Regions from separate parts of the Streptomyces sp. NBC_00287 genome, predicted to be linked through region 2. Evidence: riboswitches for the same ligand, from Rfam matches in the RefSeq annotation. Region 2 holds a riboswitch; the other holds the start of a gene.
What was found. A riboswitch is a leader RNA that binds a small molecule or an ion and turns the genes downstream of it on or off. The one in region 2 is predicted to bind FMN.
Positions count from the first base shown of each region.

Region 1: linked by a shared signal. The riboswitch ahead of ribB (3,4-dihydroxy-2-butanone-4-phosphate synthase) and the one ahead of OHT76_RS07640 (riboflavin synthase) in region 2 are both predicted to bind FMN.

Region 1 covers NZ_CP108053.1:816,625-820,026, reverse strand. The annotation lists gene sigJ (RNA polymerase sigma factor SigJ) at 1-262, opposite strand, end outside; gene wrbA (NAD(P)H:quinone oxidoreductase) at 425-1,039, shown strand; FMN riboswitch at 1,185-1,313, shown strand; gene ribB (3,4-dihydroxy-2-butanone-4-phosphate synthase) at 1,433-2,098, shown strand; gene OHT76_RS04075 (glycosyltransferase) at 2,195-3,400, opposite strand.
Region 2 covers NZ_CP108053.1:1,685,598-1,688,999, reverse strand. The annotation lists gene OHT76_RS07645 (chitinase C-terminal domain-containing protein) at 1-1,290, opposite strand, end outside; FMN riboswitch at 1,482-1,612, shown strand; gene OHT76_RS07640 (riboflavin synthase) at 1,762-2,355, shown strand; gene OHT76_RS07635 (nicotinamide mononucleotide transporter family protein) at 2,352-2,993, shown strand; gene OHT76_RS07630 (bifunctional 3,4-dihydroxy-2-butanone-4-phosphate synthase/GTP cyclohydrolase II) at 2,990-3,402, shown strand, end outside.

The DNA.
Region 1 (3,402 bases), 870 kb from region 2:
GGGCGCGTGCCGAGCCGAGCAGGTCGAGGCAGATCCTGCTGGCGACCGTGGTCAGCCAGCCCCCCGGCGACTCGATGGCCTCCCGCTGCTGTGGGGTCATGGCGTACCAGCGTGTGTACGTCTCCTGTACGACATCCTCGGCCTCGGTCACCGAGCCGAGTAGCCGGTAGGTGAGATTGATCAGCTGTCGCCGCTCGCTCATGATCGCGCTCAGGCTCGGATCGTCGGGCCGCGTGTGCTTGGCCCCGGATGCGTGGGTCATGGTCTCGCCGACTCCCTCGGTCACTCGGTCCCCCTTCAGTTCGACGAGATACGGCGGCGAACTGTGAGGTGGGCCGGTCGCCTCACATCGCGCAGGGCTGTGTCGTCGTACCCGATGAACACAACGCTAGCCAGGCCCGGTTCGGGCCGAGGGAGGGAACCGATGTCGGAATCCGTGCATGTCTCGGTCATCTACTACAGCGCCACGGGCACCGTGCACGCCTTGGCGCAGGCGGCAGTTGAGGGAGCGGAGAAGGCCGGCGCACAGGTGCGGCTGCGCAAGGTGCCCGAGACGGCCCCGCAGGAGGTGATCAACCTCCGGCAGGAGTGGGTTGAACACCTTCAGGACACCGCCGAGGTCGCCAACGCGAGCCACGACGACCTGGAGTGGGCCGACGTGGTGCTCTTCGGCACGCCCACCCGCTTCGGCAACCCGGCCAGCCAGCTGAGGGTGTTCATGGAGAGCACGGGACCGCTGTGGTTCCAGGGCAAGCTCGCGGGCAAGGTGTACTCGGCCTTCACCGCCTCCAACACCGCCCACGGCGGCCAGGAATCCACCCTGCTGGCCCTGGGGAACACCTTCTACCACTGGGGCGGCATCATCGTGCCCCCCGGCTACACCGACCCCGTTCAGTTCCAGTCGGGCAACCCCTACGGCACGTCCCATGTGGCGGGCGACGGTGCGCCGGGCGACGTCCAGTTGCAGGCGGCCCGGCACCAGGCCCGCCGTACCGTGGAGATCGCGGCGGCACTCAAGGCAGGTCGCGCGGCGGCCTGAATGCCGGCAGACGGGGGGAAGTGCCAACCCCGTTGCGATACCCGGAATCGGCTGAGAAGTTGCGTTTATGAGCCGAAGCGGTGTGGAAGAGACTGGCGCGGCAGATAGGGCCGTGGCAGCATGGAGCCGCCAAATTTGATCCACACAACGCAAGCGGGGTTCGGTGAAATTCCGAACCGGCGGTGAAAGCCCGCGACCCGGTCGAAGCCATCGACCGGTTGACCCGATGGAATTTCGGGGCCGACGGTTAAAGTCCGGATGGGAGTTTGCGTGTAGTGGCATTCTGGCGTTCACCGGCGCGTTCACGCGTCCGGTGCGCCCTGGGCTGTCGCGCTCTTCCGCTCCTGACCTCGTTCGCGCTTGGTGCAGGCCATGTCGGAGGAGGAGACGGGGATGTTCCCACTCGAGACCATCGAGGAAGCAATCGACACCGTGCGGGTCGGAAGGCCGGTCGTGGTGGCGGACGACAACAACCGGGAGAACGAGGGCGACCTGATCTTCGCCGCCCAGCACGCCACGCCGGAACTGCTGGCTTTCATGGTGCGCCACACCTCGGGATATGTGTGTGCTCCCTTGACCCCGCAGGACTGCGACCGCCTCGAACTGCCGCCGATGCACTCCGTCAACCAGGACCGGCGCGGCACGGCGTACACAGTGACCGTCGATGCCCGGGAAGGCGTCACCACCGGAATTTCGGCCGCCGACCGCGCCCACACCATCCGGCTGCTCGCCGACTCGGGTACCTCGGCCGGCGACCTGTGCCGACCGGGCCATGTGGTTCCGCTGCGCGGCGCCCCGGGCGGCGTGCTGCGCCGTACCGGACACACCGAGGCGACGCTCGATCTCGTACGCCTGGCCGGCTGCCGCCCGGCGGGTGTGCTCTGCGAGTTGGTCAACGACGACGGCTCCATGAAGCGCCTGCCCGATCTGCGCCGCTTCGCAGACGAGTTCGGACTACCGCTGATCACCGTCGCCCAACTGGTCCAGTACCGCCACAAGATCGGCGACACACACGACGCCCCCCGCCCCGGCGACCTGGCCGTGGGTGCCGCCCGCTGAGCCGTCGTAGGGCTCATCGGCGGCGCCACGGATTCGGCCGTGGCGCCGCCCGACGTGATCCGGCTCAGCGGGAGCCGAGAGTGACCGGCGCGCGCCTCAGACGGCGTCGAGCAGCAGCTTCGCCGCCGCCGTCGTCCCGTCCGTGCGGACCCTCTCGGCAACATCCTTCGCCCGTGCGGTCGTCTCCGGCGCCAGGGCCACCTGAAGTGCGGCCGACAGGGACTCGAAGGTCGGAGTCGGGCCGTCGTGCGCGACGCCGATGCCCAGGTCGGCCACCCGGCCCGCCCAGTACGGCTGGTCCGCCAGCTGGGGGACCACCACCTGAGGCGCGCCGGACCGCGTGGCCGTCGTCGTGGTGCCCGCGCCGCCGTGGTGCACGACGGCGGCCACCCGACCGAACAGTGCCTGGTGGTTGACGTCGCCGACGACGAAGCAGTCGTCCTGGTCGTCGACCGAGGTCAGGTCGGCCCAGCCGCGGGACAGCAGCAAGCGGCGGCCCTGCGCCCGGACCGCCTCGACGGCCACCTGGGCGACATCCGCCGAGCCGTGCATGGGCATGCTGCCGAAGCCGACGTACACCGGCGGAGCCCCGGCGTCGAGGAACGCCGTCAACTCGGCCGGGAGCGGCGCGAGATCGGGCACGACCCACGCGCCGGTCTGGACGACGTCCAGCTCGGGCGCCCCGTTCCAGGGATCCAGCACCGGGTCCGTCGCCAGCCACGGGCGGTCACCGATGACGTAGTCGCGGACTCCGTCCACCGGCGGCAGGCCGTTGGCCACCCGGTTCGTGTTGAGCGCTTCGCCGAACAACTCGTCGACGCTCTGGGCGTCCAGGTCCCACAGCGCTCGGTTGTCGGTCACCTCCGGCGGGAAGGACCGACCCCGGTACGCCAGCGGCGGGCGGTGCGGCGACGGCAGGGTGATCTGCTGGAAGGTCACCGACACGGAGGGGATGCCCACCTTCTCGGCCACCGACAGCGCACCGGCCGCGGCGGGCATCGCGCCGGTCGCCACCAGGACATCGCACCCCTCGGCCGCCGCGACGACCGACTCGAACTGGCTCGCGATGATCTCTGCCGCGCGCTGCGGCATGGAAGGCGGCGGCACCTGGCGCGTCAGCTCCCGCGCCGACGGACCGACCGGCACCATCGGCACCCCGATCCCGGCCAGCCGCCGCGCGAAGTCCTCGTCCGGCGGCGCGCACACCACGGCCTCCGCGCCCAGTTCCCGCAACCGCAACGCGAGTCCGGCCAGCGGCTCTACGTCCCCCCGTGACCCGTAGGTCGACAACAGCGCACGCACTT
Region 2 (3,402 bases):
GGTGTCGAGGTCGTGCCAGAGGTTGTCGATGCCCACGGCCCCGTCACCGCACTTGGTCAAGCCGGAGCCCGCCGGACAGGTCGTCGAGGACGCCTTGCCCCAGAGGCCGTCGGTCCCGCCGGTGACGTTCTTGAACCCCCTTGTGTAATAGGGGAGTCCGATGTTGATCCGTCCGGCCGGCATCGAACCGCGGAAGTAGTGATACGACCAGTCGGTGTTCAGATAGCCGATTCCGCCGTACTGCGAGGTCGAATACACGCCCGCGGCGGCGAGTTCGGCGTCCTTGCCGTCGTCGAAGAGCGAGGCGTTCGGGCCGACGTATTCGTTCCAGGCGCCATGGAGGTCGTACGACATGATGTTGACGTAGTCCAGATACTTCTGGACCTGGAAGGTCTCCATGCCGCGCAGCAGGTATCCGGAGGAGGGTGCCGCGACCGAGAGCAGATAGTGCTTGCCGTCCGCCGCGCCCGCGCGGTCGAGCTTCTCGCGCAGGGACTTCATCAGGGCCGCGTAGCCCTTGACCAGGCCGGCTCTGCGGGCGTTGGAGAGGGACCAGTCGAGCGGGTTGCCCGCGTCCTTCATCGTCGTCGGGTACTCGTAGTCGATGTCGACGCCGTTGAAGCCGTACTTCCTGATGAAATCGACGGCGGAATTCGCGAAGGTGTCGATGCCCGCCTGGTTCACCGAGCCGTCGGCGTTGGTGGCCATCGAGTAGAAGCCGCCGGAGTTCACCCGCGTGCCGTCGTCCGCGAAGTAGCCGCCGGTCTCGGCCCAACCGCCCACCGATATCAGCGTCTTGACGTTCGGGTGCTGCTTCTTGAATTTGTTGAGCAGATTGAAATGGCCCTTGTAGGAGAACTCCGGGTCCATCTCCGCGCCGCTCACGCCCGGCCAGGTCGTCCCGGTCGCCGCGTTGGTCGCGCCGTCCGCGCCGACGGAGATCTTGTTCGAGCCGTCGATGTGCGCGAACGCGTAGTTGAGGTGGGTGACCTTGTCCCACGGGATGTCCGGCGCGAGATAGGCGGGCGTGCCGTCCTTGCCGGTGCGCCAGCCGGTGAAGTAGCCGATCACCCGGCGCTGGTGGTCGGCGCCCATCTTCTCCCGGCCCTCGGCGTCGTAGACCGCGCAGTACGGGACATCGGCGCCGGGCGTCTTGTAGAGCCCGTCGGGGCGGCAGGACTCCTGGTCGGCGGCGTGCGAGACGGTGGCCGGGAGCCCGGCGAGGACCAGGCCGGCGACCGCGGCCACCGCGGCGAACAAGGCGGGTCTCGCTCGGTTGCGTGACAGCAAGTCGGTTCCTCTCCACGGAAGTTGCGCAGACAGTAGGGAGGACTAGACCAATGAGTCAATAGGTATGGACCAATTCACGGATGGACCAATGTGCCGATGTAGATGTCCAGGCATGCATCCTGTGAGCCAGCCCACAGCCCTCACCCGCATGGACGTCGATCGGGCGTGGCACACTGGCCCTGTACCAGAAGCAGCGCACTCCGGGGTCGGTGAAAGTCCGAACCGGCGGTTACAGTCCGCGACCCGGTCGCCTCCAGCGGCCGGTTGACCAGGTGAAATTCCTGGACCGACGGTTAAAGTCCGGATGGGAGGCAGTGCGCGGCGGGCGGGCATTCGTGCGCGCCGCCGATATGAGCTCGTCCCCTGCGGACGGGTCTGTCCGGCGTCGCTCCCGGTGTCGTCGTCCGTGTCTCTGTCGTTCTTCGACAGCCCCGGAGTCCGTGCCCCCATGAGGCAGGGAGGACCCGGGAAGTGTTCACCGGAATCGTCGAAGAGCTGGGCGAGATCACCGCCGTCGAGAACCTCGGCGACGCCTGTCGCTTCCGTCTGCGCGGCCCCGTCGTCACCGACGGCGCCAAGCACGGTGACTCCATCGCGGTCAACGGCGTCTGCCTCACGGTCGTGGACCACGAGGGCGACGAGTTCACCGCCGATGTGATGGCCGAGACCCTGAACCGCTCCAGCCTGGGCGCCCTCGACATCGGCTCCCGCGTCAACCTGGAGCGCCCCACCGCGGTCGGCGCGCGCCTCGGCGGGCACATCGTGCAGGGCCATGTCGACGGCACCGGCGAGGTGCTGGAGCGCAAGCCCTCCGACAACTGGGAGATCATCAAGATCTCGCTCCCCGCGGACCTCGCCCGGTATGTCGTCGAGAAGGGCTCCATCACCGTCGACGGCATCAGCCTCACCGTCGTCGACGCGGGCCCCGACTACTTCACCGTCAGCCTCATCCCCACCACCCTCGCCCTGACCACGCTCGGCATCAAGCAGCCCGGCGACCCGGTCAACCTGGAAGTCGACGTCGTCGCCAAGTACGTCGAGCGGCTCCTCGGAGCGACCAAGTGAACTGGCTCAACTCCGAGGCCTTCGTCCTGTTCGGCCAGCACATCATCTGGTCGGACATGGTCGGCAACACCCTGGGCCTCATCACCCTCGCCCTCGGCTTCCGCCGCTCCCTGTGGACCTGGCCGGTCCAGTTCCTCTCCGGCCTCGTCCTCTTCGGCGCCTTCTACGGCCATCTGACCGGCAGCGCCGGCAAGCAGGTCGTCGTCATGGCCGTCGCGCTGTACGGCTGGTGGCAGTGGAACCGCGGCACCGCCCGTGCCGAGGACGGCAAGGTCGCCGTCCGCTTCGCCACCTGGACCGAGCGCGGTGCGATGGCCGCAGCGGCCGCCGCCGGCACCGTCGCCGTGGCCCTGCTCTTCAAGGCGTACCCGAGCCTGTCCTGGGACCCTTGGCCGGACGCCTACATCTTCGTCGGCACGATCGTCGCCATGTACGCCCAGGCCCGCGGCATGGTCGAGTTCTGGTTCGCCTGGCTCCTCGTCGACCTGGTCGGCGTCCCGCTGAACTTCGCGAACGGCTACGCCTTCTCCGGCTTCGTCTACGTCATCTACGGCGCGCTCGTCCTGTGGGGCATGCGCGACTGGTGGCTGCGCTCCCGCAGGGACACGCGGCCCGTCCTGGAAGGAGCGCCCGCGTGAGCACCTCACCCGTTCTGTACAGCACCGACAACATCGAGGACTGGTCGCTCGACCCGGTCGAGCAGGCCATCGCCGACATCGCCGCCGGCCGCCCGGTCGTGGTCGTCGACGACGAGGACCGGGAGAACGAGGGCGACCTCGTCATCGCCGCCGAGAAGGCGACCCCCGAGATCGTCGCGTTCATGATGAGCGAGTGCCGCGGTCTGATCTGCGCCCCCATGGAGGGCGAGGAGCTGGACCGGCTGCGCATCCCGCAGATGGTCGAGAACAACACCGAGTCCATGAAAACCGCGTTCACAGTCACGGTGGACGCCTCGGGCGCTCACGGTGTGACCACCGGTATCTCGGCCTCGGACCGCTCGACCACGCTTCAGCTGCTGGCGAGCGGCGAGTCGGGGGCCGACGACTT